Regions from separate parts of the Kitasatospora sp. NPDC048286 genome, predicted to be linked through region 3. Evidence: riboswitches for the same ligand, from Rfam matches in the RefSeq annotation. Region 3 holds a riboswitch; each other region holds the start of a gene.

The links. Region 3 has a riboswitch for thiamine pyrophosphate ahead of thiC (phosphomethylpyrimidine synthase ThiC). Riboswitches for the same ligand answer to the same signal wherever they lie in the genome.
Positions count from the first base shown of each region.
Region 1: linked by a shared signal. The riboswitch ahead of thiO (glycine oxidase ThiO) and the one ahead of thiC (phosphomethylpyrimidine synthase ThiC) in region 3 are both predicted to bind thiamine pyrophosphate.
Region 2: linked by a shared signal. The riboswitch ahead of ACGF13_RS03465 (purine-cytosine permease family protein) and the one ahead of thiC (phosphomethylpyrimidine synthase ThiC) in region 3 are both predicted to bind thiamine pyrophosphate.

Region 1 covers NZ_JBICZE010000002.1:360,215-372,439, forward strand. The annotation lists gene thiE (thiamine phosphate synthase) at 1-597, opposite strand, end outside; gene ACGF13_RS05940 (Rv2175c family DNA-binding protein) at 597-962, opposite strand; gene ACGF13_RS05945 (NAD(P)/FAD-dependent oxidoreductase) at 1,005-2,210, opposite strand; TPP riboswitch at 2,365-2,477, shown strand; gene thiO (glycine oxidase ThiO) at 2,472-3,656, shown strand; gene thiS (sulfur carrier protein ThiS) at 3,653-3,922, shown strand; gene ACGF13_RS05960 (thiazole synthase) at 3,926-4,723, shown strand; gene pknB (Stk1 family PASTA domain-containing Ser/Thr kinase) at 4,853-6,634, shown strand; gene ACGF13_RS05970 (sulfite oxidase-like oxidoreductase) at 6,648-7,277, opposite strand; gene bfr (bacterioferritin) at 7,501-7,980, shown strand; gene ACGF13_RS05980 (bacterioferritin-associated ferredoxin) at 7,999-8,289, opposite strand; gene ACGF13_RS05985 (class II 3-deoxy-7-phosphoheptulonate synthase) at 8,450-9,799, opposite strand; gene ACGF13_RS05990 (anthranilate synthase family protein) at 10,102-12,039, shown strand; gene ACGF13_RS05995 (response regulator) at 12,115-12,225, opposite strand, start outside.
Region 2 covers NZ_JBICZE010000001.1:733,024-745,248, forward strand. The annotation lists gene ACGF13_RS03435 (hypothetical protein) at 1-221, opposite strand, end outside; gene ACGF13_RS03440 (FAD-binding oxidoreductase) at 682-2,046, opposite strand; gene ACGF13_RS03445 (MFS transporter) at 2,257-3,465, opposite strand; gene ACGF13_RS03450 (MerR family transcriptional regulator) at 3,544-4,371, opposite strand; tRNA gene ACGF13_RS03455 (tRNA-Ser) at 4,501-4,588, opposite strand; gene ACGF13_RS03460 (S1C family serine protease) at 4,653-6,503, opposite strand; TPP riboswitch at 6,723-6,867, shown strand; gene ACGF13_RS03465 (purine-cytosine permease family protein) at 6,860-8,278, shown strand; gene ACGF13_RS03470 (glycerophosphodiester phosphodiesterase) at 8,431-9,255, shown strand; gene ACGF13_RS03475 (ATP-binding protein) at 9,607-10,182, shown strand; gene ACGF13_RS03480 (DUF5926 family protein) at 10,252-11,235, shown strand; gene ACGF13_RS03485 (bifunctional DNA primase/polymerase) at 11,468-12,130, opposite strand.
Region 3 covers NZ_JBICZE010000015.1:22,321-27,819, forward strand. The annotation lists gene ACGF13_RS30930 (cupin domain-containing protein) at 1-270, shown strand, start outside; gene tenA (thiaminase II) at 315-986, shown strand; gene ACGF13_RS30940 (DUF5326 family protein) at 1,211-1,411, shown strand; TPP riboswitch at 1,593-1,727, shown strand; gene thiC (phosphomethylpyrimidine synthase ThiC) at 1,722-3,530, shown strand; gene ACGF13_RS30950 (FAD-binding oxidoreductase) at 3,696-5,087, opposite strand; gene ACGF13_RS30955 (antitoxin) at 5,405-5,499, shown strand, end outside.

The DNA.
Region 1 (12,225 bases), on a different contig from region 3:
GTCCGCCGCGGCGGTGATCGCCCGCACCACGACGACCCGGCGGGCGCCGGCGGCCAGCACCTCGTCCAGGTTGCCGAGGTCGATCCCGCCGATCGCGAACCACGGCCGGTCGGTGGCCTGCTTCGCCGCGTACGAGACCAGGCCGAGGCCCGGGGCCGGGCGGCCCGGCTTGGTCGGGGTCGGCCAGACCGGGCCGGTGCAGAAGTAGTCCACGCCGGGCTCGGCGATCGCCGCGTCCACCTCGGACTCGGCGTGGCAGGAGCGGCCGATCAGCACGTCCTCGCCGAGGATCGCCCGGGCGGCCGGTACCGGCAGGTCGTCCTGGCCGAGGTGCAGCACGTCCGGCCGGGCCGCGTGGGCGACGTCGGCGCGGTCGTTGACGGCCAGCAGCTTGCCGTGCCGGCGGCAGGCGTCGGCGAAGACCTCCAGGGCCGCCAGCTCCTGCCGGGCCTCCAGGCCCTTGTCGCGCAGCTGGACGACGTCCACCCCGCCCGCCAGCGCCGCGTCCAGGAACTCGGCGAGGTCGCCCTGCTCCCGACGGGCGTCGGTGCACAGGTACAGCCGGGCGTCGGCGAGGGCGGCACGGGGGTCCGTCATCACAGCGCCATGGCCTGGGCGCGGCGCTTGACCTCGGTCGCCCGGTTCTCCCACAGCGCCTGGATCGGGCTGCCGGGCAGCGACTCGTCCTCGGTGAACAGCCACTCGACGATCTCGTCGTCGGAGAAGCCGCTGTCCCGCAGCACGGTCAGCAGGCCGACCAGGTGCTTGACCGGGCCGGTCTCGTCGATGAAGGCCGCCGGGACCTGCAGGGACTTGTTGGGACCGCGGCGGACCGCGATCAGGTCACCCTGCTTGACCATGTTGCGGACCTCGGTGACCAGCACACCCCACCGCTCGGAGATGTCGGGCAGGTACAGCCACTCGGGGACCAGGGCTTCAGTCTTGGCATCGATCTCACTCACGGCACCAGACTGCCACCTCCACGGCCCACCGCGCACATGGCCCTACGCCACGGCCGCCTTCAGTGGCACCGACGGGTCTGCCGCGCGGGCCGGATCCAGCGCCGTGCCGCGCTCGATCAGCCTGCGCCCCTGGGTGAGGTCGCGCGGCCGGTCCACGGTCAGCAGCGCGCTCGGCACGCCGTCGCGCAGCCAGAGCACCGACCACTCGGCGTCCTGCGGACCGCCGCGCCAGAGCGGCACGTCGCCCTCGGCGTGCCGGCCGGCGTACTGGACCATCCGCCCGAACTGCTCGGACCAGAAGTACGGCACCGGGTCGTAGTCCGGCGCGTCCGCGCCCAGGACGGCGGCGGCCACCGCCTCACCGGACTGCAGGGCGTGGTCCCAGTGCTGGACGGCCAGCCGGGCGCCGGCCCGGGCCGACGGGTAGCTGACGCAGTCGCCGGCCGCGAAGACGCCGGGCACCGAGGTGCGCAGCCGCCCGTCCACGACGACGGCGCCGGTCGCGTCCAGCTCGACCCCGGAGCCGGCCAGCCAGCCGGTCGCGGGGCGGGCCCCGATGCCGACCACCACCTCGTCGGCGGGCAGGTGCGAGCCGTCCGCCAGCAGCACCGCGCCGGGCTCCACGGCGGCCACGCCGACGCCGCAGTGCAGCTCGACCCCGGCCGCGGCGTACCAGGCGGCCATCGCCGAGCCGATCTCCGTCGGCAGCGCGCCGGGCAGCGGCGCCGGACCGGCCTCGACCACCGTCACCTCGCAGCCTGCCGCGCGGGCCGCGGTGGACACCTCGGCGCCGATCCAGCCCGCGCCGACCAGCACCAGCCTCAGCCCGGGGCGCAGCAGCGCGCGCAGCGCCAGGGCGTCGTCCAGGGTGTGCAGCAGGTGCGCCCGCTCGGCGCCGGGCAGGGCGCGCGGCACGGCGCCGGTGGCGATCACCAGCGAGCCGTACGGGAGGTCGCCGCCGTCGGTGTGCAGCACGCCGGGGGTGAGGCCGGTGGCGCGGCGGCCGGTGAGCAGCTCGATGTCGAGCTGCCCGTAGTCGATGCCCAGGGCGGTGGAGTCGGCCTTGCCGAGCAGCACGTCCTTGGAGAGCGGCGGCCGGTCGTACGGCGCGTGCGGCTCCTCGCCGACCAGCACGATCCGCCCCCGCCAACCGCCCTGCCGCAGCTTGAGGGCGCACTGCGCCCCGGCCAGCCCGGCTCCGACGACGACCACCTGATCCGTTCCGCTCAGCTCTGCCACGCCCGTCACTGTACTCAGCGGCCGACCGGCGGCCGGGGGTGGGCCGGGAGGTGCGGGCGGTCCCTCTCCGGTACGGGCCTGCGGCCGGGCGGGTCCCACCGCCCACACCGCTGTCCACCCTGCGTACGGGCCTTCGGCCGGGCCGACCCCCGGCGTTAAGGTGGGGGCACCACACGGGAGCCCGGCGGACCGGGCTGAGAGGCGGGCTGACACGGCCTGCGACCGTCCGAACCTGATCCGGGTCATACCGGCGAAGGGAGAAGAGCAGCTTTGTCACGCTTGCCATCGCCCGCCCACGCCGACGTGCTGGTGATCGGCGGGGGCATCATCGGCCTCGCCGTCGCCTGGCGCGCCGCCCAGCGCGGCCTGCGGAACGTGACCGTGGTCGACCCCTCCCCCGGCGGCGGCGCGGCCCGGGTCGCGGCCGGCATGCTCGCCCCGGTCACCGAGCTGCAGTACGGCGAGGAGCCGCTGTTGCGCCTCGGCATGGCCTCGAACGAGCGGTACGCGGACTTCGCCGCCGAGCTCACCGAGGCCGGCGGCGGCCGGGACACCGGCTACCGCCGCTGCGGCACGCTCGCCGTCGCGCTGGACTCCGACGACCGCGCGGAACTGCGCGAACTGCACGCCTTCCACCAGCGGCTCGGCCTGGACTCCGGCTGGCTGACCGGCCGGGAGGCCCGCAAGCTGGAGCCGATGCTCGCCCCCGGGGTGCGCGGCGGCCTGCACGTGGCCGAGGACCACCAGGTGGACGGCCGCCGGCTGCTGGACGCCCTGGTCTTCGCCTGCGAAGGCGCCGGGGTCCTGTTCCACCGGGCCGAGGCCGTCGAGCTGCTGGTCGGGAACGGCCGGGCGACCGGCGCCCGCCTGAGCACCGGGGAGACGGTGAGCGCCGAGCAGGTCGTGCTCGCCGCCGGCCCGCACAGCCACCGGCTGCCCGGCCTGCCCGAGGGGGTGCTGCCCGCGATCCGCCCGGTGAAGGGGCAGGTGCTGCGGCTGCGCGTCCCGGACGCCTACCGTCCGTTCCTGTCCCGCAACGTCCGTGCCGTCGTCCGCGGCCGGCACCTGTACCTGGTGCCGCGCGAGAACGGCGAGCTGGTGGTCGGCGCGACCACCGAGGAGCAGGGCTACGACACCACCGTCACCGCCGGCGGGGTGTACGAACTCCTGCGCGACGCCCACGAGTTGGTCCCGGGGATCACCGAACTCCCGCTGCTGGAGACCTCAGCCGGGCTGCGCCCGGGATCACCGGACAACGCCCCACTGCTGGGCCCGACCTCGCTGCCCGGGCTGGTCGCCGCCACCGGCCACCACCGCAACGGCGTGCTGCTCACCCCGGTGACCGCCGACCTGGTCTCCGAGTACCTGGCCACCGGCGAAGTCCCCGAGCTCGCAAGGCCGTTCACGCCCCTGCGCTTCTCCCCCGACCGCTCCACGACGAAGGCCTCCGCATGACCGAGACCACCCGGACCGGGATCCCGCAGAACGGGACCGCCCCGACCGAGATCACCCCGACCGAGATCACCCTGACCGTCAACGGCGAGCCCCGCCGACTGCCCGCCGGGACCACCCTCGCCGAGGTGGTGGCCTCCGTCAGCGCCGCCAACACCGGCGTCGCCGCCGCGCTCAACGAGGCCGTGGTGCCGCGCGGTTCGTGGCCCGCGACGGCGCTGGACACCGGCGACCGGATCGAGATCCTCACCGCCGTCCAGGGAGGCTGAACCATGGCCGACGACCTTCTGACCATCGCCGGGACGTCCTTCTCCTCCCGGCTGATCATGGGCACCGGCGGCGCCCCCAGCCTGGAGGTCCTGGAGCGCGCGCTGCTCGCCTCCGGCACCGAGCTGACCACCGTCGCGATGCGCCGGCTCGACGCCGGCACCCAGGGCTCCGTCCTGGACGTGCTGACCCGCAACGGCATCCGGGTGCTGCCCAACACGGCCGGCTGCTTCACCGCCGGCGAGGCCGTGCTGACCGCGCGACTGGCCCGCGAGGCGCTCGGCACCGACTGGGTCAAGCTGGAGGTGATCGCCGACGAGCGCACCCTGCTGCCCGACCCGATCGAGCTGCTGGACGCCGCCGAGACGCTCGTCGACGACGGCTTCACCGTCCTGCCGTACACCAATGACGACCCGGTGCTGGCGCGCAAGCTGGAGGACGTCGGCTGCGCGGCCATCATGCCGCTGGGCTCGCCGATCGGTTCGGGCCTGGGCATCCGCAACCCGCACAACTTCCAGCTGATCGTGGAGGGCGCCGGCGTCCCGGTGATCCTGGACGCGGGCGCCGGCACCGCCTCCGACGTGGCGCTGGCGATGGAGCTGGGCTGCGCCGCGGTGATGCTCGCCTCCGCGGTGACCAGGGCTCAGGACCCGGTACTGATGGCCGAGGCGATGCGGCACGCCGCCGAGGCGGGCCGGCTCGCCCACCGGGCCGGCCGCATCCCGCGCCGCTTCCACGCCGAGGCCTCCTCCGCGATGGCCGGCCGGGCCGACCTGGACACCCGCGAGCACCCCGCGTTCTGAGCGTCCGGCGCGCCCACGGCACCGGCCCCCGCGGCGCGAAGCCGTGTCACAAGCAGGGCACAGCCGGGCCCGGAGACGGTGTCCTCCGGGCCCGGCTTCGCCCGGCGGCACTAGACTCACCGGGTGGACATGGCACTGCACGACCCCCTGATCGGCAGCCTGCTCGACAACCGGTACCGGGTCGAGCAGCGCATCGCGACCGGCGGGATGTCCACCGTCTACCGGGGCACCGACACCCGCCTGGACCGGGTGGTCGCGCTCAAGGTGATGCACCCCTCGCTGGCCGGGGACGAGGGCTTCACCGCCCGCTTCATCCGCGAGGCCAAGGCGGTCGCCAAGCTCACCCACCCCAACGTGGTCAACGTCTTCGACCAGGGCGCGGACGGCGGCCACGTCTTCCTCGCCATGGAGTACGTGCCCGGCCGCACCCTGCGCGACCTGCTGCGCGACCGCGGGGCGCTGTCCGTCCGGGCCGCGCTGGACGTGCTGGAGCCGGTGCTGGCCGCGCTCGGCGCCGCCCACCGGGCCGGGCTGGTCCACCGCGACGTCAAGCCCGAGAACGTGCTGATCACCGAGGGCGGCCTGGTCAAGGTCGCCGACTTCGGTCTGGTCCGGGTGCTCGGCACCGCCGACGGCGCGCCCACCTCGACCACCACCGCCACCGGCGGCACCGTCCTGGGCACCGTCTCCTACCTGGCTCCCGAGCAGATCCTCCCGGACGCCCCCACCGACCAGCGGGTGGACGTCTACGCGGCCGGCATCCTGCTGTACGAGATGCTCACCGGCCACCGCCCGCACACCGGCGACAACCCCGTCCAGGTCATGTACAAGCACCTGCACGAGGACGTCCCGGCCCCCTCGCTGGTCGCCCCCGCCGTGGGCCCCGAGCTGGACGCGATCGTGGCCGGCGCCTGCTCCCGGTCCGCCGACGCCCGTCCGTACGACGCGGTCGAGCTGCTCGCCGCCGTCCAGCGGGTCCGCCGCACCCTCGCCCCGGCCGAGCTGGACGCCGAACCGCCGGCCTCCACCCGGCCCAGCCCGCGCTACCCGACCAGCGAGCCGACCTCGGTGATCCAGCCGCTGCCGCGGCCCGCCGACGAGCCGCCGACGGAGCGCACCAGCGTGCTGGACATGCCGCCGGAGCTGATGGACGAGCTGCTCGCCGAGCCGCGCCCGTACGACGAGCCGACCCCGGTGCACCGGCGCCGGCCGGGGCGGCCGCGCCGCCGTCTGCCCCGCAGGCCGCTGATCTGGACGGCCGCGGCGGTCGCCCTGGCACTGGCGATCGGCGGCGCCACCTACGGGATCTCCGAGGGGCTGTACGGTTCGGTGCCGGGCGTGCTCGGCACGGACCGGGCCGAGGCGCAGCGGGTCCTGGACAGGGAGGGCCTGCACGGGAAGTTCGTCGAGGTGTTCAGCGAGTCCGTCCCGTCCGGGCAGGTGATCTCCACCGACCCCGGGGTGGGCGCGCGCACCCGCAAGAGCGACAGCGTCACCGTCACCCTGTCCAAGGGCCCCAAGCGGATCGCGGTGCCGGACCTCGCCGGGAGGAGCGCCGCCGACGCCGCCTCGGCGCTGACCGGCGCCCAGCTGACCAGGGGCACCGTGACCGAGACCTACGACGACACGGTGCCCGAGGGCTCGGTGATCAGCAGCTCGCCGGCGGCCGGGCAGCTGCTGCAGGAGAACTCCGCGGTCTCGCTGGTGGTCAGCAAGGGCATGGTGCCGGTCCCGAACGTCACCGGGATGAGCAAGGACGAGGCGCAGAAGGCGCTCCAGGCGGCGGGCTTCACCATGCAGACCAGCGGCTGGGACGTGTTCGGCGCGGTCACGTCGTCCGGCCAGAGCCCGGCCGCGGGCGAGCGGCGCCCGCAGCGCAGCACGGTGACGGTCAAGTTCTCGCTGTTCTGAGAACCGGACGGGGTCAGCGCAGCGGCCCGTCGCCGGGCTCCTCCTGGTAGGAGTAGCGCTGCTCCCGCCAGGGGTCGGCGAGGTTGTGGTAGCCGCGCTCCTCCCAGAAGCCGCGCCGGTCGGCCCGCATGTACTCCACCGCGCGCACCCACTTGGGGCCCTTCCAGGCGTACAGCCGGGGCACCACCAGCCGGACCGGGAAGCCGTGTTCGGCGGTGAGCGCCTCGCCGTTGCGGTGGGTGGCGAGCAGGGTGTCCGGGTCGGCGAAGTCGGCCAGCCGCAGGTTGGCGCTGTAGCCGTACTCGGCCCAGACCATGACGTGGGTGACGCCGGGAGCGGGCGGCACCAGGTCGAGCACGGCGGCGGCCGACACGCCCGTCCACTCGTTGCCGAGCACCGAGAACTTGGTCACGCAGTGCAGGTCCCCGACGACGGTGGTGCGCGGCAGGGCGTTGAAGGCGTCGAAGTCCCAGCTGTGCTTCTCCGCCGAGGCGGTGGCTCCGAACACCTGGAGGTCCCAGGTCAGCGGCTTGAAGCGGGGCACCGGCCCGTAGTGCAGGGCGGGCCAGCCGCGCTGCGCGCGCTGTCCCGGGGGGAGCCTGGGGTCAGACGGCGGAAGCGGTTCGTGTTTCGACTGACCCATGGATCCATGGTGACAGACGGCGGGCAGGCCTCGGCGCGCGCCCCTTCGCGCTGATTCGCGCCCCCGCCCGTACGGACCGGCGGTCGCCCGCCCACCAGCACGTTTCGGCATGAATCGGATATTCCGACACATGTCCTAGTGAGTGTGAACTTACTGGAATTTCCTCCCAAAGCGGTGCCAGGATGCGCAGCACACCGGCAGCACGAGCGCAGGAGGCATCACCATGCAGGGCGATCCCGAGGTCATCGAGTTCCTCAACGAGCAGCTCACCGCCGAGCTGACCGCGATCAACCAGTACTTCCTGCACGCCAAGATGCAGGAGAACTTCGGCTGGACGAAGCTCGCCAAGTACACCCGGCACGAGTCCTTCGACGAGATGAAGCACGCCGAGACGCTCACCGACCGGATCCTGTTCCTGGAGGGGCTGCCCAACTACCAGCGGCTGTTCCACGTCCGGATCGGCCAGACGGTCAAGGAGATGTTCGAGGCGGACCGCCAGATCGAGGTCGAGGCGATCGACCGGCTCAAGCGCGGGATCGTGGTGATGCGGGCCAAGAACGACGTCACCTCGGCGAACATCTTCGAGGACATCCTGGCCGACGAGGAGCACCACATCGACTACCTGGACACCCAGCTGGAGCTGCTGGAGAAGCTCGGCGAGGCGCTCTACATCGCCCAGGTCATCGAGCAGCCGGAGTCCTGAGGGCGCACGGCCCCGGGCTCAGGCCGCCCGCAGCGGGACCACCGGGGCGATCCCCGGGGCCGGCGCCGGCACGGTCGGCCCCGCCGCCGGGACCTCCGGGTCCGCGAGGCCGAGCTTCGCGGCCAGCCGGGCGGTCGGGCAGGGGCGGGCGCCGTGCTCGCCGAGCAGCGCCTGGATGCGGCGCACGCAGGACCCGCAGTCGGTGCCGGCCCGGCAGCCCTTCGCGATCTGGCGCGGGGTGCCGGCACCGCCGTCGATCGCCTTCTTCACCTGGTCCTCGGTGACCGCATGGCACATGCACACGTACATCGCGGTGTCTCCTGGGGGTGAAGCGGAGTGGATCTTGACTAAGGTCTGCCTTAGTTCACTGAGGCTTACCTTACCCGGCGAAACCGGTACGAAAAAGCCCCTCCGGGCTCGGGAACACCGAATCCGGAGGGGCCTTCGTCACATCGGACGGACGCCGGGCCTACTGGCCGCGGTACATCTCCGCCACCAGGAACGCCAGGTCCAGCGACTGGCTGCGGTTGAGGCGCGGGTCGCAGGCCGTCTCGTAGCGCTGGTGCAGGTCGTCCACCATGACCTCGTCGCCGCCGCCGACGCACTCGGTGACGTCGTCGCCGGTCAGCTCCACGTGGATGCCGCCCGGGTGGGTGCCGAGCGCGCGGTGCACCTCGAAGAAGCCCTTGACCTCGTCCAGGACGTCGTCGAAGCGGCGGGTCTTGTGCCCGCTGGAGGCCTCGAAGGTGTTGCCGTGCATCGGGTCGCAGATCCACACCGGCTTGGCGCCGGAGGCGGTGACCTTCTCCACCAGGGTGGGCAGGTGGTCGCGGATCTTGCCCGCGCCCATCCGGGTGATGAAGGTCAGGCGGCCGGGCTCGCGCTCCGGGTCCAGCTTCTCGATCAGGGCGAGCGCGTCGTCCACCGAGGTGGTCGGGCCGAGCTTGACGCCGATCGGGTTGCGGATCTTGGAGGCGAACTCGATGTGCGCGTGGTCCAGCTGCCGGGTGCGCTCGCCGATCCACACCATGTGGCCGGAGACGTCGTACAGCTCGCCGGTGCGCGAGTCCACGCGGGTCAGCGCGGTCTCGTAGTCGAGGACCAGCGCCTCGTGCGAGGAGAAGAACTCGACCGCCTTGAACTCCTCCGGCACCACGCCACAGGCGCTCATGAACGCCAGGGCGTTGTCGATCTCCCGGGCGAGCTGCTCGTAGCGCTGGCCGGCCGGCGAGTTGCGGACGAAGTCCTGGTTCCAGGCGTGCACCTGGCGCAGGTCCGCGTAACCACCGGTGGTGAACGCGCGCACCAGGTTGAGCGTCGCGGCGGACGCGTTGTACATCCGCTTCAGGCGCTCCGGGTCCGGGATGCGGGACTCGGGGGTGAACTCGAAGCCGTTCACCGAATCGCCGCGGTAGACCGGCAGGGTCACACCGTCGCGGGTCTCGGTCGACTTGGAGCGCGGCTTGGAGTACTGGCCGGCGATGCGGCCGACCTTCACCACCGGCACCGAGGCCGCGTACGTCAGCACGGCGGCCATCTGCAGCAGGGTCTTCAGCTTGTTGCGGATGTGCTCCGCCGAGACACCGTCGAAGGCCTCGGCGCAGTCACCGCCCTGGAGGAGGAAGGCCTCCCCGCGCGCCACGGCTCCGAGCCGGGCGCGCAGCTGGTCGCACTCGCCGGCGAAGACGAGCGGCGGATACGAGGCGAGCTCGGCAAGGGTCTTGCGCAGAGCCTCTTGGTCCGGCCATTCAGGCTGCTGCGCCGCGGGCAGGGACTGCCAGGAGTGGGCAGCCCTCGAAGTGTCAGTCGTAGCGGTCACACCGCAAGGCTACGTGGTGACAGGAGTGACTTGTGACTATTGCCCGAAGGATGAGACACATCTCGGACAAACGCGTGATCCCCCTCACCCGTCCTGGCGTATCCGCTAGTCTCGAACCATGCACGCGCCCCACACCCACTCCTGGTGGTGGGCCTCCCCCAAGGGTGGCCCACAGACGACGCGTTCCTAGACGAACACGACGGCCGCCCCTCGGGGCGGCCGTCGGCGTCTGAGCAGACGGCCCTCCGGGAGCGGACCTTGCACCGCCTCTCAGCCAGTCCACCCGGAAGGATGCCGTTCCCGTGACCACCGCCGTCGACCTGCTCTCCCGCCTCACCGGCCCCGACGCCCCCGCGTTCGCCCTGCTGCACCGCCGCACCCCCCGGCTCAGCCCGGACACCGTCGAGGTGCTGATCGGCACCGTCGACAGCTACGAGCGCCTCGCCGACCTGCCCGTACGCAGCGGCGCGCCGACCGGCGGCGGCCCGGTGCACGACCTGCTGGCGCTCGTCCCGTACCGCCAGATCCGCGAGCGCGGCTTCGAGGCGCACGACGACGGCACCCCGCTGCAGGCCCTCTCGGTGACCGAGCAGCACACCCTCCCGTTGGCCGAATTCACCCACGCCCTGCCGAACTTGCCGGTCTCACTTGCCGGTGGCGGGTTCGACGTGGACGACGACGCGTACGCGTCGATCGTCCGCCGGGTGATCCGCGACGAGATCGGCAACGGCGAGGGCGCCAACTTCGTGATCCGGCGCGACTTCCACGCGACGCTGGAGGACTTCGGGCCCGAGCTCGCGCTGACGCTCTTCCGCCGGCTGCTGGAGCAGGAGCGCGGCGCGTACTGGACCTTCCTGGTGCACACCGGCGGTCGGGTGCTGGTCGGCGCGTCCCCCGAGGTGCACGTCCGGCAGAGCGGCGGCACCGTCGTGATGAACCCGATCTCCGGCACCTACCGCTATCCCACCGGCGGCTCCGACCTCGACTCGCTGCTCCGCTTCCTGCACGACCCCAAGGAGCTGGAGGAGCTCACCATGGTCGTGGACGAGGAGCTCAAGATGATGTGCACGGTCGGCGACCTCGGCGGCCAGGTGCTCGGGCCCCGGCTCAAGGAGATGGCCCACCTCGCCCACACCGAGTACGAGCTGCGCGGGCGCACCTCGATGGACGTCCGCGAGGTGCTCCGCGAGACGATGTTCGCCGCGACCGTCACGGGCAGCCCGGTCGAGAACGCCACCCGCGTGATCAGGCGCTACGAGCCCACCGGGCGCGGCTACTACTCCGGCGCGCTCGCCCTGATCGGCCGCTCCGCCAGCGGCGGGCAGCTGCTGGACTCGCCGATCTGCATCCGCACCGCCGACATCGACCCGGCCACCGGCCGGCTGGTCGTCCGGGTCGGCGCCACCCTGGTCCGCCACTCCGTCCCGGAGTCCGAGGTCGCCGAGACCCACGCCAAGGCCGCCGGGGTGCTCACCGCGATCGGCGCCCGGCCCGCGCCCGCCCGGCTCCCCCACCCGGTCGGGCCCCGGCTCGCCGACGACCACCGGGTGCAGGCCGCCCTGGACGCCCGCCGGGCCGACCTCGCGCCGTTCTGGCTGCGGATGCAGCAGCCGGCCGAGATCACCGAGGCCGAGCCGACCCTGGTCGTGGACGGCGAGGACACCTTCACCTCGATGCTCTCCCACCTGCTCGGCTCGCTCGGCCACCGGGTGACCGTGGCCCGGTACGACGAGCCGGGGCTGCGCGAGCGGGTCGCCGCGCACCGGGGCGCGCTGGTGCTCGGCCCCGGCCCGGGCGACCCGGCGCTCGCGGACGACCCCAAGATGGCGGTGCTGCGGCCGATCGTCGCGGACGCGCTGGCCGCCGTCCGCTCCGGCGCCCGCACCGCGCCGCTGCTCGCGGTCTGCCTGAGCCACCAGCTGCTGGCCGCCGAGCTCGGGCTCGCGCTGGGCCGCAAGGCCGTCCCGTACCAGGGGGCGCAGGAGCGCATCGACCTGTTCGGCAGCAAGCGCACGGTCGGCTTCTACAACACCTTCACCGCGCGCTGCTCGGAGGCCGACGCGGCGCGGCTCGCCGCGGAGGGCGTCGAGGTCTCCCGGGACGCCCTCACCGGCGACGTGCACGCGCTGCGCGGGCACGGCTTCGCGGGGCTGCAGTTCCACCCGGAGTCGGTGCTCACCCGCGACGGGGTCGACATCGTGGCGGGCCTGCTGCGCGAGGCGACGGCCGCGCTGCGCTGAGCCGACGGGCGTGGCCGGGGGCGGATCCCCCGGCCACGCCCGGGCCAGGCGCCCCGGCCACCCTTCGGCCGGTCCTCAGATCTCGTCGTCCAGGCCCTGCTCGATGGCGTACCGGACCAGCTCCACCCGGTTGTGCAGCTGCAGCTTCCCGAGCGTGTTCTGCACGTGGTTCTGCACCGTCCGGTG
Region 2 (12,225 bases), on a different contig from region 3:
CCGGAACCGGTGGCGGTCTGCTGGGTGGAGACGTAGTTGCCGTCGACCCCGCCGAACACGTTGCCGGTGCCCGTGTTGGAGACCACCCCGGTGTCGGAACCGGAATCGGCGCCCGCTCCCTCGTCGGCGGCGGCAGCACCGGCACCGGCCAGCAGCAGGCCGGCCGCGAGTGGCCCGGCCAGGAGCAGCCCGGTTTTTCGACGGGTGTGGACGCGTGCCATGGGTGCCTCCGGGAAGCCGTTCATCGGGCAGTGGTCGATCAAGGTGTGCAAGGTTCGTCAGCGAGACGAACACCTGCGAACTGCGGCGCCGGAAGACAGACTTCCGCAACAAATCGACAAAGCGCTAGCTCATGCGGCGGATTTCGCCCGTTCGCGTGATATCCGTGCCGCCGCGCATAACGGCCCGGAAAGCGATCCAGGTGGCGACACACCCCGCCCGAGCTGGGAACTTCGCCCGGACGGCCGTCGACAGAGACGCCCGGGAGGGCGGCGCAACGTCGTCACGCGGCCCGCCGAGCGCACCACCCCGGCGCATGCGAACCATGAACGCGCCCCTGAAAAGTTCGGTCACCCTCCCGTGTCGACTTTTCCGGCAATTTGCAGTCCGTCGGAAAGTCGCACTTCGACAGCGGGAAGGTGGGCGCGGAGGGCCCGCCCAGAGGTGATGTGCCGTTGGAAATCAGATCATCTTGCCGGGATTCAGGATTCCCAGCGGATCGAAGACCGCCTTCAGCTGCCGCTGCAGGTCCAGCGCCACCGGGCCCAGCTCACGCGCCAGCCAGTCCCGCTTCAGCAGCCCCACCCCGTGCTCCCCGGTGATCGTGCCGCCCAGCTCCAGCCCGAGCGCCATGATCTCGTCGAAGGAGCGCTGGGCGCGGGCCGCCTGCTCCTCGTCCGAGGCGTCGAAGATGACGATCGGGTGGGTGTTGCCGTCCCCGGCGTGACTGACCACGCCGATGGTCAGTCCGTGCCGCTCGGCGATCACCGCGACGCCGTCCAGCAGCTCCGCCAGCCGGGAGCGCGGCACGGCCACGTCGTCGATCATCGTGGTGCCCAGCCGGTCCAGCGCGGGCAGCGCCATCCGCCGGGCGGCCAGCAGCAGGTCGGACTCCGCCTGGTCCTCGGCCGGCACCACCTCGGTCGCCCCGGCCTCCCGGCACAGCCGCGCGACCCGGGCCAGCTCCGCCACCCGGTCCGGCCCGTCGAAGGCCACCAGCAGCAGCGCCTGGGTGGACTCCGGCAGACCCATCCGCCCCAACTCGTTGACGGCCCGCACCGAGACCGCGTCCATCAGCTCCATCAGCGACGGGGTCAGACCGCGCGCCATCACCTCGCAGACCGCCGCCCCGGCCGTCTGCGCGCTCGGGAACTCCGCCGCCAGCGCCAGCTGGGGAGCCGGCGCCGGCCGCAGCGCCAGCACCGCCCGGACCACCACTCCGAGCGTCCCCTCCGAACCGACGAACAGCCTGGTCAGGTCGTAGCCGGCCACGCCCTTCGCGGTCCGGCGACCGGTGGACAGCAGCCGCCCGTCCGCCAGCACCACATCCAGCCCGAGCACGTACTCGCTGGTGACGCCGTACTTCACGCAGCAGAGCCCGCCCGCACCGGTACCGATGTTGCCGCCGATCGTGCAGGACTCCCAGCTGGACGGATCCGGCGGATACGAGAGGCCCAACTCCTCGACGGCTCGGGAGAGTTCGGCGTTCACCACACCGGGCTCGACCACCGCGATCCGGTTCACCGGGTCGATCTCCAGGATCCGGTTCAGCTTCACCAGCGACAGCACGATGCAGCCGTCCACCGCGTTCGCCGCCCCCGACAGCCCGGTCCGGGCGCCCTGGGGCACCACGGGGACGCGCAGCTCGGTCGCGGTGCGCAGCACGTGCTGCACCTGCTCGACCGTCTCCGGGAACACCACCACCGCGGGCTGCCCGGCCGCGCAGAAGGCCGCCATGTCGTGGCGGTACGCGGCGGTCACGTCCGGGTCCACCACGACGGCCCCGTCCGGGAGAGCCTGCGCCAGTCGGTCCGTCAGATCACTCATCGCCGCCTCCACTCGCCGTCCGGCCGCCTCCACCTCCGCACTCTGCCCGGACGGCGGGGGCCCGGCAAGTACGCCCGGAGACGGGTGGGGAGGTGGGAAGGGCCGGGCAAGCGGGCCCGGAAGCGGGTGGGGAAGTGGAAAGGGGCGGGCAAGCGGGCCCGGAGACGGGTGGGGAGGTGGAAGGGCGCCGAACGGCGGAGGCCGGGCGACTCAGGCCCGGCGGAGGGCCGGGGTGGCCAGGGCGGTGAGGCCCGCGGTGGCGGTGGCGAGGGCACAGAGCAGGGTGGGCAGGGTGGCGCCCGCCGCGTCCGCGAGCAGCCCCAGCAGGGCGTTCGCGAGCACCAGGGCCAGGCTCTGCACGAGCGTCAGCAGCGCCTGGACCCGTGAGAGGTGGCTGTGCGGCGCGCCGGTCAGCACCAGCGGGCCGAGGTGGCAGGCGAAGAGCCCCGCGCCGAGGCCCGCCACCGCACTGCCGGCCACCGCTATCGCCGGTTCCCCGGCCAACGCCAGCAGCGCGGTCCCCGCCGAGGCCGTACAGAGCCCGGCCGCCGCCCCCACACCGGCCCGGGGCAGCCCGCCCCGCCGGGCGACCAGGCCGGCCACCGCGAGCACCCCGGCCGCCTGCCCGGCGCTCACCAGTCCCGCCGTCCCGGCCGCCCAGCCGTGGGCCCGGGCGAGCAGCGGGCCGAGCAGCGACACCACCGGCAGCAGCGCCCCGGCCGCCGCGCCGGTGAGCAGCAGCGCGGCCCGCAGCAGCGGGTCGGCCAGGGCGAGCCGGACTCCGGACGCCGCCTCGCGCAGCAGTCCCTCCCGCGGGCCGGACGGCTCCTCCTCCCGGGGGCGTACCCGCAGCAGGACCAGCAGCATGATCCCGAAGCTCGCCGCGTCCGCCAGCGCCGCACCGGACAGCCCGCCGGCCGCGACCAGCAGGCCGCCCAGCGGTGCCCCGAGCAGAACGGCGCTCTGCCCGCCGGCCTGCCGCAGGGCGAGCGCCCGGGGCAGCCGGTCGGCGGGCACCAGGCGGCGCGGCATCGAGCCGCTCGCCGGGAGGTGGAAGGCGTCGACCGTCCCGATCACGGCCGCCGCCGCGACCAGCAGCCACAGCGGCGTTCCCCGGTCGGCCGCCACCAGCGCCAGCGCGCCGGTCGCGACCAGCATCACCGTGTCCCCGACGAGCATCACCCGGCGGGCGCCGAACCGGTCGGCGACCGCGCCGCCCAGCAGGACCAGCGCGGTGCGCGGCACCGTGATCGCGGTCAGGACCAGCCCGGCCGCGCCGCCGCCGTGCGCGGAGGCGGCCCAGCCGAGGGCGAAGTACAGCGCGGCGTCGCCCAGCAGTCCGGCCTGGACCCCGGCCAGCCAGAACAGGTACGGACGGGGCAGCGCGACCGGGGCCGGTGCGCCGGTGGTGGTGGTCATGCCGGGCGACGCTAGGCCCCTCGACCAGGTCGAGGGCAAGCACGCCGAGGGCGCCGCCACCGGCGGACGACCGACGAACTACCGGCGGACCACCGGCTCCTGGAGCTCGGTGACCCACCCCGCCTGGTCCTCCGGGCACTCCAGGTACAGCTCCCGGGCGTAGCCGGCCGAGCGGTAGCCGTTCTGCTCGATGAAGCGGGCGAGTTCCTGGCTGCTGCCCAGCACCTCGTCCATCGAGCCGCGGTGCACGATGGTCGCCGCCTCCTCGATCGGCGGCAGGTCGAGCACCTCGAAGTCGTGCGCGCCCGGCCGCACCGACGAACCGACCGGGATGCCCACCAGGACCAGCACCGCGCCGTTGCCCTCCGGTGCGTCCTGGTAGTGGGCAACGGAAGGACCGGTCGCCTCGATCCCGGCCTCGGCCAGCCGCCCGCACAGCTCGCCGAACAGCGGCCCGATCACCGGTCCGATGTCCTCCGGCTCGTAACTCGCGGCCACACCGCTCAGTTGGGCCACCCGGACGGACGGCACCGGCTTCACCACGACATCGTGTGCGGACATGGTCCCCTCACTCTCGATCGTCCGGAGCCTCGCCTCCACCCGGGCCAGCCGCAGCTCGTCGGCCGCGATCGCCTCGGCGAGCTGGGCCCGCCGCAACCGCAGCATCCCGCGCAGTTCGGCCGGGTCCACCCGCTCGTCCAGGACGGCCCGTACCTGCTGCAGCGTGAAGCCGAGCTCCTTGAGCGCGATCACCCGGTTGAGCCGGGCGAGTTGGGATGCCTCGTAGAAGCGGTACCCGCTGACCGGGTCCACCCGGGCGGGCCGCAGCAGTCCGATCGCGTCGTAGTGGCGCAGCATCCGTACCGACACCCGGCCGTGGCTGGCGAAGTCTCCGATGTTCAACATGGTGCGACCACTCCATCCCCTACCACCGTGTCAGGGTCAACCCCGCTCGCCCACCACCCCCCGGGGAACGCGAAGGGCGGGTGCCGAACGATGTCGGCACCCGCCCTGAGCAGGTGGTTCTCCTACCGGCGGAGAGCGTGGGATTCGAACCCACGGTACGGGGTCACCGCACGACAGTTTTCAAGACTGTTCCCTTAGGCCGCTCGGGCAGCTCTCCAGGCGGAGGTCAGCCTAACGGGTCCGGAGGGGTTCGGTGCACACGTTTCCGCGCGGGCCGTGGGTTACTGGTCGCCCTCGCGCTGGCCGAGGGTGACCTTGGTGTTGAGGGTCTGGCCGTTGCGGGTGTACTCGACGTCGACGGTCTCGCCGGGCTTGTGCGTCCAGATCCGGCTGACCAGGGCCGGGCCGTTCTCGATCGGGACGCCGCCGAGCTTGGTGATGACGTCGCCCGGCTTGAGGCCGGCCTTGTCGGCCGCGCCGCCGGGGGTGACGGCGGGCTGGCCCTGGATGTCCTTGGTCTGGATCTGCGCGCCGTCGCCCTTGTAGTCGTCGTTGCGCAGCACGTCGAGCTTGGCGTAGACCGGCTTGCCGGTCTTGATCAGGGTGTCCGCGACCCACTTGGCCTGGTTGATCGGGATGGCGAAGCCCAGGCCGATGCTGCCGGCCCGGCCGTTGGCGGAGGCGTTGGACTGGATCGCCGAGTTGATGCCGATCACCGCGCCGCCGGAGTCCAGCAGCGGGCCGCCGGAGTTGCCGGGGTTGATCGAGGCGTCGGTCTGGAGGGCGTTCATGTACGAGGCCTGCGAGCCGGTGTCGTCGCCGGAGGCTACCGGGCGGTCCTTGGCGCTGATGATGCCGCTGGTGACGGTGGACTCCAGGCCGTACGGTGCGCCGATCGCGACGGTGGCGTCGCCGACGTTGACCTTGTCGGAGTCGGCCAGCGGCAGCGGGGCCAGCTTGCTCTTGGGCGGGTTGTCGATCTTGACCACGGCGACGTCGTAGCCCTCGGCGTGGCCCAGCACCGAGGCGCTGTAGGAGGTGCCGTCGGCGAACTTGACGGTCAGTTTGCCGCCGCTGAGGGTCGGCGCGACCACGTGGTTGTTGGTGAGGATGTGGCCCTCGGTGTCGAAGACGAAGCCGGTGCCGGTGCCCGACTCGCCGTTGCCCTGCGCCTTGATGGTGACGACGCTGGGCAGCGCCTTCTGCGCGATGGCGGCGATCGAGCCGGGGGCGGGCTCGTTCTTCTGGGTGTCGCTGGCCTGGACGGTGGTGCTGCGGTGGTCGTTCGCGGAGCTGTTGCGGTCGACCCCGTCGGCGACGGACACGCCGAGCGCGCCGCCGGCCAGGCCGGCGACCACCGCGACGGCCGCGATCAGGGCGACCAGGCCGCCGCGCTTCTTGCGCGGGCCGCCGGGACCACCGGGACCACCGGGGTAGTCCGCCGGGTAGCCGAGCGGGCCGGCCGGGCCGCCGGGGTAGCCGGCGCCGCCGGAGGTGGAGTCGTGGGTGGGGCCCCAGCCGCCGAGCGGCTGGCCGGCCCCGAAGGGGTGGTGGCCGTGCGCGGCGGGGGCGGCGGCCGGAGCGGCGCCGAAGCCCTCGTGAGCGCCGGCGGCGGGGACGCCGTGGGTCGGGGTGGCGTACGGGTTGCCGGCCGGCGGCAGGGCCGGGGCGGCGGGCGCGGCTGCGGCGGGGGCCGCGGCGACCGGGGACGGCGGGGCGGGCGGCAGGACCGGCGGCGGCGCGTCGATGTAGCCGGTGGCCGGGTCGACGGCCGGCTCCTCCGCGACGGGCGCGGCGGGCGCCACGGGCGCGGCGGGCGCGGCAGGCGCGGCAGGCGCGGCAGGGGCCTCCGGCGCCGGCACCTTGGTGAAGGCGACGGTGGGCTTGTGCCCACCCTCGGCCGGGACCCCCTCGGCCGGAACGCCCTCGGCCGGGACGGCGTCCACGGGCGGCGCCGCCTCGACGGCAGCGGCATCGGCGGCACCCGCCTCCGGCCCCGGCACCCGCCGGAAGGCCATGGTCGGCTGGTGCCCGCCCTGAGCGGGGCCTTCGGAAGCGGTCTCGGCCGCCCCCTGGCCGGCGGGCTGCTCCCCCTGCGGCCCGGCGGGCCCAACCTCGCGCTCGGTGCTCACGGACGACCTCCATAGCTGGCAGAACCAAGGACCATAGTTTTTCGCACTGACGATTCGATTGCCGTAAGGACCCCTCTGAAGAACTCATAAGAATCCTTAGCCGGTACCGACACCGGTACCGACGGCCGAGGCTCCCCTCCCCCGCCGGACGTCCCGCGATGCGGACCGTACGCCCTCGGCCTTGGGTGTTGGCCCCCGTGCCGGTTAGCCTGTCGCTCACAACTGACACGCGGGAGCTTGGACCCACCAGGCTGAGAGTGCGCATGTCGACCGTACGCCACGCGAGTGACGGACGTTCGAGGGGGCGCTGACCGCCGGAACCTGTCCGGGTAATGCCGGCGTAGGGAGTATCGGCCATGCCGCCTGCTTCGCCATCCTCTTCTTCGGGTGCGCCCGAGTCCAAGGGTTTCTCCGGGTCCACGGCCACGGCCGTCCTGGACCGCCCCCAGCGGGCCGATCACGTCGAGGCGCCCCTGGTGCTCGACACCGAGCCGCCGCGCACGCTGCGCTTCCGGGACCACTTCGCGCTCTGGATGAACCTGGGCGTCAGTCTGATCGGCTTCTCCACCGCCGCCACCGTGCTCGGCGCCCCCGGCAGCGAGCTGTCGCTGGCCGCCGCGGTGACCGCGATCACCGTCGGTACGGTCGTCGGCACCGCGATGCTCGGCCTGGCCTCGCTGATCGGCGCCCGTACCGGCGCCCCCGCGATGGCGAACCTGCGCGGGCTGTTCGGCACCCGGCTGTCGTACCTGCCGACGGTGCTGAACATCGTGCAGTGCATCGGCTGGGGCGTGTTCGAGCTGCTGACCATCTCGGTGGGCGCCCAGACCGTCGCCCACACCACCGGCTACCGCTGGCTGTTCGTCCTGCTCGCCGGCGCGCTGACCACCGTGCTGACCATCTGGCCGCTGGGCTCGATCGCGGTGCTGCGCCGCTTCGTGGCCGGGGCGGTCGCGGTGGCGATGGTGTACTTCACCGTCCAGCTGGGCCGCCAGGGCGTGCCGGACCCGGGCGCGGGCAACTGGCACGGCTTCCTGGGCGCCACCGACGCGATGATCGCGGTGTCGGTCTCCTTCGTCCCGCTGGCCGCCGACTACACCCGGCACTCGCGCACCCCGCGCTCGGCGTTCTGGGGCAGCTTCTCCGGCTACACGATCGCCCAGGTCTGGTGCTACGTGCTCGGCCTGATGGCGCTGCTGCAGTCGGACGGCGACCCGAACCGGATCTTCGACTCCTTCCTCGGGGTCTGGGCCGGCTGGCTGTTCCTGCTGGTGCTGGTGCTGCGCGAGACGGACCAGTCCTTCGCCAACGTGTACTCGACCGCGATGTCGGTGCAGAACCTGCTGCCGAGGGTGGACCGCCGGGTGCTCTCCGGCGCGATCGGCGTGCTGATCACCGTGCTGGCGCTGCAGATCGACGAGTTCACCGACACCTACTACGGCTTCCTCGGCCTGATCGGCTCGGTGTTCGTGCCGCTGCTGGCGGTGCTCGTGGTGGACTACTTCCTCGGCGCCGGCCGGCGCGGCTGGAACCTCTCCGCCGACGCGCCGTCCCGCTGGCTGATGCTGCTGCCGTGGGCGCTGGGCTTCGCCGTCTACCAGTTCATCGCGCCGACCAAGGTGGCCGACTGGTGGACGGACTTCTGGACCTCCGCCCAGGAGGCGCTGCACTTCACCCCGCAGGAGTGGACCTCGGCCTCGCTGTTCGCCTTCCTGGTGCCGGCCCTGGTCACCTGGGCGCTCACCCCGCTCGGCCGCCGCGCCGCCCGGCCCTGACCGCACCTGACCTGACCTGACCTGACCGAACCGGCGAGGCCCGGCGGAACACGGCAGAACACGGCAGAGCACGACTGAGCACGGCGAAGACGGCCCCACCGGTTGGGGCCGTCTTTGTCCGCGCTTCACTTCCGCCACCTATCGTTGGGCCTGTGACCAGCCCAGACCTGTCCTCGACGGCGGCGCGCACCGTGCCGACCGTCCAGGTGATCGCCCACCGCGGTTCCTCCCACGCCCTGCCCGAGCACACCCTCGCGGCCTACCGGCGCGCGCTCGACGAGGGCGCGGACGCGCTGGAGTGCGACGTCCGGGTCACCGCCGACGGCGCACTGGTCTGCGTGCACGACCGCCGGATCGGCCGGGTCTCGAACGGCCGGGGCACCGTCTCGGCCATGACCCTCGCCGAGCTGGAGGCGTACGACTTCGGCGCCTGGAAGACCGGCCGCCCCAGCACCGACCCCGAGCTGCGCGGCGTGCTGCGGCTGGAGCGGCTGCTGGAGCTGGTGGTGGAGTGCGGCCGCCCGGTGGACCTGGCGATCGAGACCAAGCACCCGGTGCGCTTCCGCGGCCGGGTGGAGGCCGAGCTGCTGCGGACGCTGGAGCGGTTCAAGATCGGCGCGACCCGGGACGGCGGCCGCCCGTCCGCCCGGATCATGAGCTTCTCCTCGATCGCGCTGGACCGGGTGGGCGCCGCCGCACCGCAGTACCGGCGGGTCTTCCTGTTCGAGCGGACCCTGCCGCTGCTCGGCCGGCTGCGCGCGGGCTCGCCGCTGCCGGGCGGGGCGCGGATCGCCGGCCCGGGCATCGAACTGGTGCGGGCCCGCCCGCAGCTGGTGACCCGGCTGCGGGAGCTGGGGCACGAGGTGCACGTGTGGACGGTGGACGAGCCGGCCGACGTCGAGCTCTGCCTGGAGCTCGGGGTGTCCGCGATCATCACCAACCGGCCCGCGGAGGTGCTGGCGCAGCTCGGCCGCTGACGGCCGGATCATCGCCGGCTGACCGCCGGCTGATCGTCGGGCGATCCCCCCGGTGATCCACCCGGTGATCGCCCCGGTGATCCCCCGGTGATCCGCCGACGCACCGAGGACCGGCCAAAGCCATACCGTCAGATCCGATCACTTCTGGTCAGCAGTCAAACCTTCCTTGCGCGAAATTGCCGGAATTCTTGCATCCGGGCGACAGAGGGTGAGCACGGAATGACCTGATGTCGACCGTCGGTCGCCGCGCTCGAAATGGGCGGGCGGGATCGTCCGGTGCTCGTTTCCGACGCATTACCAAGGGGCATCTCTCCCTCGGCATACGCTGAAGGAGGTCCGGGGGTGGCGTTGATGGTGGCGCGTGAAGTGCCGACTTCATCGACCATGGCAGTGCCGCACGGCCCAGCGAGTGTCGGGGTCGCACGGCGCCGACTGCGTCGAGATCTGGGTGACCGGCAGATACCGGAACCGGTCATCGATGATGCTGTTCTGATCCTTTCCGAGCTGTTGAGCAACGCCTGTCGGTACGCCCGTCCGCTCGGCCCGCTGCCGGCGCTGGGGCGCGGCTCCCGGGCCGAGGTGCTCGGGCAGGTCCTGGTCGGTGTCCCGTCCGGGCCGCACGCCGCGCCGGGCGGCCGGGAGTCCGCCGAGGGCTCGGACGAGCCGGGCGGCGGGGTGCTGGTCCACTGGCAGATGCACGCCGACGGGGTGCTCACCCTGGAGGTCACGGACGGCGGGGCGGCCACCCGGCCGCTGCCCGCGAGTCCCTCGCTGACCTCGCGCGGCGGCCGCGGCCTGAGCATCGTCGACCAGCTGGCGAGCGACTGGGGCGTGCGCGACGCCCCGGGCGAGGTCACGGTCTGGGCGGCGCTGCCCGCCCGGGCCCGGCACGCCCGGCGCACCGGAGGCGATGCCCGTAGCGCATGAGCCGGGCTCGGGGAATGTGTCGTTAGGCTTCCCGGGACACAGGACCACCGTTCCCGGGAGAGCCGCAGCATGGGCAAGAAGGCCGCCAAGAAGGCGCCGCAGCGCCAGTCCACCACCGCCGTCACGGGCGAGATCCCCGTGGTCGGGGCCCGCGAGGACTGCCCCTGCGGCTCGGGCCGCCGGTACAAGGCGTGCCACGGCCGCGAGGCCTCGCACGCGGTGCAGGAGCTGGTGCACCGCCCGTTCGAGGGCCTGCCCGGCGAGGCCGACTGGGTGGCGCTGCGCGAGCTGGTGCCCGCCGCCACGGTGCCGCTGACGCTGGCCGCCGGGGTGACCGAGGGCGCGACCGGTGACGTCCCGTCGGTGACCCTCGCCACCGTGCTGCCGCTGGCCTGGCCGGCCCTGCGCCGCCAGGACGGCTCGATCCTGCTCGGCCTGCAGACCCAGTCCTCCTCCGGCGACCTCAGCCGCGACCTCGCGGACGCCCTGGAGCTGGCCCTGGCCACCGAGCCGGGCAGCCCGGTGCCGGCCCGCCGGACCGTCCCGGGCGGGCGCCGCCTGCAGGACCTGCTGGACAGCACCGCCGCGTTCACGCCCGCCGTGCACACCGGCTTCGAGTTCTGGCTGGAGGACGCCGAGGCCGCCACCGGCGAGGTCGCCGCCTCCCTGGAGCGCGCCAACGCCTCGGCCATCCCGACCGAGAAGCTCGCCGGCGTGGACTCCGCCTACTGGTGCGGCACCCCGGACAAGAACCACCTGCGCTGGGTGATGACCGTGCCCGAGGAGCAGCTGCTGGACGCGCTGGCCCGGCTGAACGCGGCCGACGAGGCCTCGCTCGGCCCGGACACCCGCCTGGTCGGCTCCTTCCGCGCGCACGGCCTGACCGTCCCGGTGTGGGACCTCCCGCTCGAGATGACCGCCGCCGACTGCGAGAAGCCGGCCGCCGAGTTCGCCGCGCGGCTCGCCTCCGTACTCGCCGACGGGACCCCGCTGACCGCCGAGGAGCGGCGCGCCCGCGCGAACCTGGTGAACCGTCAGGTCACCCTGAACTAAAGCGCGCGGGATCCGCGTGATACGCGTCACATTGTCGTGGTGAACGCGCAATTTCCGGGCGTGGAGGGCGTCTTGGAAATTGGCGCGAGCGCGGATCCTTGTTACTGTCTAAAGAGTCCGGCCGCTGGTGCATCCCCCGTCGCCAGCGGTCGGATCTTTTGTTTTTCCGGAGCGCCCCATCGGAGCGCCCGCACGGATCATCCCGACGGAGCGCCCGCGCGGAGCCCCGCCCTCAGTGGGCCGAGCGTCCGCGGTCCAGTCGGACCGTCGCCTCCACCAACTCCCCCAGCAGCGGCCCGACCTGCGGCAGCCAGACCCCGCCGCCCGCGCCCGGCCGCGGAGCCAGCACCCAGCGCACCCTCCCCCAGCCTCCGGCCGGGGGGACCCCCACCGCCGCGCCTCCGGGCGGCAGCGGCAGGAAGCCGCCCGGCCCGTGGTAGCGCAACGACCCAGGCACCCAAGGGAGTTGGACGAGCATGTCACCGAGCGCGTCCAGCGAGTACGGAGCCACCAGCAGCGCGTAGCGGCCCGGCATCGCCAGCACCGGTCCGAGCGGCAGGCGCAGCGCGCTCAGGTAGACCAGTGCCCGGGCTCCGGCCTCCGCGGGCAGGCTGACCGCCGAGACGGTGCAGCCGGTGGCGGCCAGCACCGGCGCGTCCGGGCACCGCCGCTCCCACCACCAGCGCACCATCCGGGCGTCCGTGGTGGCGGCCAGCAGCGAGGGGTCGTGCGGGTGGGCGCCGGGGACGGTGCAGTCCGGGTCGCCGCAGGAGCAGCGGCCGTCGCACAGCACGGTGCCCGGCACCACGGGCCAGCGGTGGTCGACGGCGGCCGCCAGGGCCGCGGCCAACCGGGCGGAACGCTCCTCCGACCGGCTCTTCGGGTTCTCACGCATGGCGCTCGTTCCTTTCCCTGACCGCTCGGTTCGCTCCGCTCCACCGGCGTCCGTCGGGATCCTCCGTGCGGGCCGCCGCGGCGGGCCCCGGGCGG
Region 3 (5,499 bases):
GACGGTGCCTACCTGCGGTTCCTGCGCGAACCCCGGATGTCCGCCGGGCTGTACGCGCTCGCCCCCGGCGACACCGACACCCAGACCGCGCACGACCAGGACGAGATCTACCAGGTGATCAGCGGCCGGGCCGAACTGACCGTCGGCGCCGAGACCGCGACGGTCGGGCGCGGCACCGTGGTGTACGTGCCGGCCGGCACCCCGCACCGGTTCCACCACGTCACCGAGGAACTGCGGGTCCTGGTGGTCTTCTCCCCGCCCGAGGACTGAGAACTCCGGCGCTCGCCGAGAACCCCGGCGGTTAGGGTCGCGTCATGAGCACCAAGACGCTGACCGAAGAACTCTGGGCGGCCATCGAGCCGGTGTACGCCGAGATCCTGGCCCACCCCTTCCTGGCCGGGCTCACCGACGGCACCCTGCCGCGCGAGGCCTTCCGCCACTTCGTCGTCCAGGACTCGCACTACCTGCGCGACTACGCCCGCGCCCTCGCCGTCTGCGCCGCCAAGGCACCCGGCGAGGAGGACGTCCGGGCCTTCGCCGACGACGCGGTCGGCGCGCTGGCCGCCGAGCAGGGCATGCACGCCGAGTTCCTCACCGCCTTCGGCGGCAGCGCCGAGCAGGCCGCCGCCGAGCCGGTGCTGCCCACCACCCGGGCGTACACCAGCTACCTGCTGGCCACCGTCTACGGCGGCTCCTTCGCCGAGGCGGTCGGCGCGGTGCTGCCCTGCTACTGGATCTATGCCCGGGTCGGCGAGACGCTGCTCGCCCAGGGCTCGCCCGACCCGCTGTACGCCAAGTGGATCGCCACCTACGGAGACGAGGCCTTCCAGGCGGTGGTCCGCCGGGTGCTGGCGCTCACCGACCGGCTGGGCGAGGAGCTGTCCGCGGCCGAACGCCGCAAGGTGGTCGAGCACTTCGTGACCACCTCGCGCTACGAGTGGATGTTCTGGGACGCCGCCTGGCGCGGTGAGCGCTGGCCGGTCTGAGCTGCACGGGAGCCCCGTCGTCCCGGCCGTCCGGGGTGGTTCGGGCCGAGGGCCGGGCGGATTCTCAGGGGTCACCCGGGGGTTCGGGCTCGGGGTGATCTCGGGGTTCTCTCCGGGCCGTTGGGCCTCGTTCCGGCACTCGCGCCACCGTACGATCGAAGTACGAAAGCAAGCGGGATGCGGCACCGGACGGCGGCCGACCCGAGGGGAGAAGAGGAACCGACATGGCTGAGCTCTGGAAGTCGCTGCCCTCCTGGGTGCGCAACATCGTCATCCCGGTGCTGGTCCTGGTGCTGGCCTGGAACATCGTCGCCTTCGTGTTCGGCGTCGTCGGCGCACTGCTCTCGATCGTGATCAAGCTGCTGGTGGTGGTCGGCATCGCGGCCGCCGTGGTGGTCCTGGTGAAGAAGGCCGCCAAGAGCTGACCGTTCGCCCCGTACCGCCGCCCTGAGGCCCGGCCCCCCGCGAGACGGGGGGCCGGGCCTCGGCCGTTCCCGCATCTCGCGGGGGGCCGATTCCCCGGGGAGGCCGGCCGGCCCGGCTGTTGCGCTCTGGACCTGCGGCGATCGGCTCGCTACGGTGTTGGGCGTCGTGTGCAGGCAACACCGCCTGCGACGCGGGAGCTCGGAGCACCGGGCTGAGAGGACGCTGACCGGGACGTCGACGGACGGACCGACGGCTGCGTCGACCGCAGGAACCTGACCGGGTAATGCCGGCGTAGGGAGTAGAGGTCAGATGACCACGTTCGAAGCACAGCCGCAGTCTGCCCAGGGCGCCCCCAGCAGCGAGCGCACCGGCTACCCGACTCCGGCCTGGCGCAAGGCGTACCGCGAGGGATCGCGCCCCGACCTGCGCGTCCCGTACCGCGAGGTGCGGCTCACCAACGGCAAGTCCGTCCCGCTGTACGACACCTCCGGTCCGTACACCGACCCGTCCTACGAGCCCGACGTGCGGCGCGGCCTGCCCGCGCTGCGGGACGCCTGGATCCGCCAGCGCGGCGACGTCGAGGAGTACGACGGCCGCGAGCCGCGCCCCGAGGACGACGGGATCAAGCACACCTCGCCGCGCGGCGGGAACCTGCGCAACCTGGACGCCGTCTTCCCCGGCCGTCCGCGCCGCCCGCTGCGCGCCCGCGATGGCGCTGCCGTCACCCAACTCGCCTACGCCAAGCGGGGCGTGGTGACGCCGGAGATGGAGTTCACGGCGCTGCGCGAGGGCCTGGCGCCCGAGTTCGTGCGCGCCGAGGTGGCCCGCGGCCGGGCCGTCATCCCCGTCAACGTGAACCACCCGGAGGTGGAGCCGGCGATCATCGGCACCAACTTCCTGGTGAAGATCAACGCCAACATCGGCAACTCGGCCGTCACCTCCTCGATCGAGGAGGAGGTGGAGAAGATGACCTGGGCCACCCGCTGGGGCGCCGACACCGTCATGGACCTCTCCACCGGCCGCAACATCCACACCACCCGTGAGTGGATCCTGCGCAACTCGCCGGTGCCGATCGGCACCGTGCCGCTCTACCAGGCCCTGGAGAAGGTGGACGGCAAGGCCGAGGAGCTGAGCTGGGAGGTCTACCGGGACACCATCGTCGAGCAGTGCGAGCAGGGCGTCGACTACATGACCGTCCACGCCGGCGTGCTGCTGCGCTACGTCCCGCTCACCGCCCGCCGCAAGACCGGCATCGTCTCCCGCGGCGGCTCGATCATGGCGGCCTGGTGCCTGGCCCACCACCAGGAGAACTTCCTCTACACCAACTTCGAGGAGCTCTGCGACATCCTCGCCTCCTACGACGTCACCTTCTCCCTCGGTGACGGCCTGCGGCCCGGCTCGATCGCGGACGCCAACGACGAGGCGCAGTTCGCCGAGCTGCAGACCCTCGGCGAACTCGGCCGGATCGCCCGCGAGCGGGACGTCCAGGTGATGATCGAGGGCCCGGGGCACGTCCCGATGAACAAGATCAGGGAGAACATGGATCTCCAGAAGGAGATCTGCGACGAGGCGCCGTTCTACACCCTCGGCCCCCTCACCACGGACGTCGCGCCCGGCTACGACCACATCACCTCGGGCATCGGCGCCGCGATGATCGCCTGGTGGGGCACCGCGATGCTCTGCTACGTGACCCCCAAGGAGCACCTGGGCCTGCCCAACCGCGACGACGTCAAGACCGGCGTGATCACCTACAAGATCGCCGCCCACGCCGCCGACCTCGCCAAGGGCCACCCCGGGGCCCAGGCCTGGGACGACGCCCTCTCCGACGCCCGCTTCGAGTTCCGCTGGGAGGACCAGTTCAACCTGGCCCTGGACCCGGAGACCGCCCGCGACTTCCACGACGAGACCCTTCCCGCCGAGCCCGCCAAGACCGCCCACTTCTGCTCGATGTGCGGCCCGAAGTTCTGCTCGATGAAGATCAGCAAATCCATCAATGAGAAGTTCGGCAACGGCGCCTCCTCCCCGGAGTACGACGAGGAGGCCGTAGAGGGCATGAAGGCCATGTCCGAGGAGTTCAAGGCCCAGGGCAACAAGGTCTACCTCCCGCTGGCCGACTGACCCCGCGTCCGAAGTACCGCCCCGAGAGCTTCCGCTTCCCGGGGCGGTGCTCCCTCGTCTGCGGTTACTCCTCGACGATGACGCGCTCGCCGTCGGCGTGGAACCCGTGGAAGGTGACACTGACGTCCCGGGTGAACAGGACCTCCGCCGTCTCGGCAGCCGTCCTCATCCGGCCACGCTCGTGATCCGGGGCCGGATGTTGTGGTTGACGTGGAAGAGGTTGCCGGGGTCGTAGGCCTGCTTGACGGCGACCAGGCGGGCGTAGTTGTCGCGGTAGTCGGAGGTGACCCGCTGCTGGTCGTCGGCACTGACGAAGTTGACGTAGCCGCCGGCAGCGGAGTGCGGTTCCAGGGCCGCGTAGTAGTCGCGCACCCATGCGATGTTGGCCTCGGAGTCGGCCGGGTCGGGCCAGGCGCCGACGATCACGGTGGCGAAGTCGGCGTCGCGGTAGGAGAAGGCCGTGGCATCGGGGGCAACCCGGTGGACGGCGCCGTTGAGCGGATAGACGTGGCAGGCCGAATTGACCGTCGGTACCCGCGGACCGTACTCGACGTGTGCGGCGATCGCCCCGTCGGTGAGCTCGGTGGCGAACGTGCCCTTCCAGTACTGGTGCAGGCCGGGCGGCAGCAGCGCGTCGAACATGCCCACCACCGCCGGGTACGGCATCGGGCCTACCATCTCGGCGACCACCGGCGCCACCTCTCGGTACGGCCGCACAGCCCGCTCGGCCTCCTCCATCGCGCCGCTCCAGCAGACGACCATCATCGCGAAGGTGTCGCCGTGCCGGTCCGCCGGGATGAACGGCAGTGGCGGTGCGATCTGGAATCCGGGGAAGACGCTCAGCTCCTCGGGGGCGTCCACGATGGCGTCGCGGTAGAACCGCATGATCTCGGCCGTGTGCCCCAGCTCGTAGAGGATCGGCCCGGCATAGACGTCCTGGACCGGGAAGAGCCGGTACTCGAAGGAGGTCACCACGCCGAAGTTGCCGCCCCCGCCGCGCAGCGCCCAGAACAGGTCGGGGTGGCTCCGCTCGTCGACGACCAGGAACCGGCCGTCTGCCGTCACCACGTCAGCGGAGATCAGGTTGTCGCAGGTCAGACCCAGCCTGCGAGCCAGATAGCCGAAGCCGCCGCCGAGGGTGAGCCCGCCGACCCCGGTGGTGGAGATGATCCCGCCGGTGACGGCCAGGCCGAAGGGGTAGGTCGCCGCGTTGAGGTCCGCCAGGGTGGCCCCGCCCTCGACCCGGGCCGTCCGCCGTTCCGGGTCCACCCGGACACCGCGCATCCCACCGAGATCGGCCACGATGCCGTCGTCGCAGGTCCCGTACCCCGGGGCGCTGTGCGACCCGCCGCGGACCGCCAGGTCGAGTAGGTTCTCCCGGGCGAAGTCCACCACGGCCATGACATCGCCCGCGTTGGCGCACCGCACGACCGCGGCCGGTCTCCGGTCGATCATGGCGTTGTAGACCCTGCGGGCCTCGTCATAGCTCTCGTCGCCGGCAGTGACCACCGCACCGTGCACCCGGCCCGTCAACTCTTCAACCGTCTGTTTGCTCATTTGCGCCGCTCCTGCCGTGGGCCCCGTCCTGTCAGCGGAACGATCGGCGCACTTCGCCGACGGTCCCTGGTTGGCCACCTTTCACGCTACGCCGCGCTGGTGGACGGCCCCACAGGACGCGATGTGCGACCAACGACCGTCCGAGGAGTTCGCCGCTCAGGGCAACCGGGTCCACCTCCCGCTCGCAGACTGACGCAGGAGCCTGGCACCTGAGCGCCGCCCCGAGAGCTTCGCTTCTCGGGGCGGCGCTTCGTTGTTCTCGCTCCGGATGCCCTCCAGTATCTGCATTTTGCAGATACTGGAGCTAGAATGCAGACATGACTGCCCTCACGATCCGGGACGTCCCGGACGACCAGATCCAGACCCTGAAGGTCCGCGCAGCTCAGGCCGGCAAGTCGCTGCAGGCGTTCAT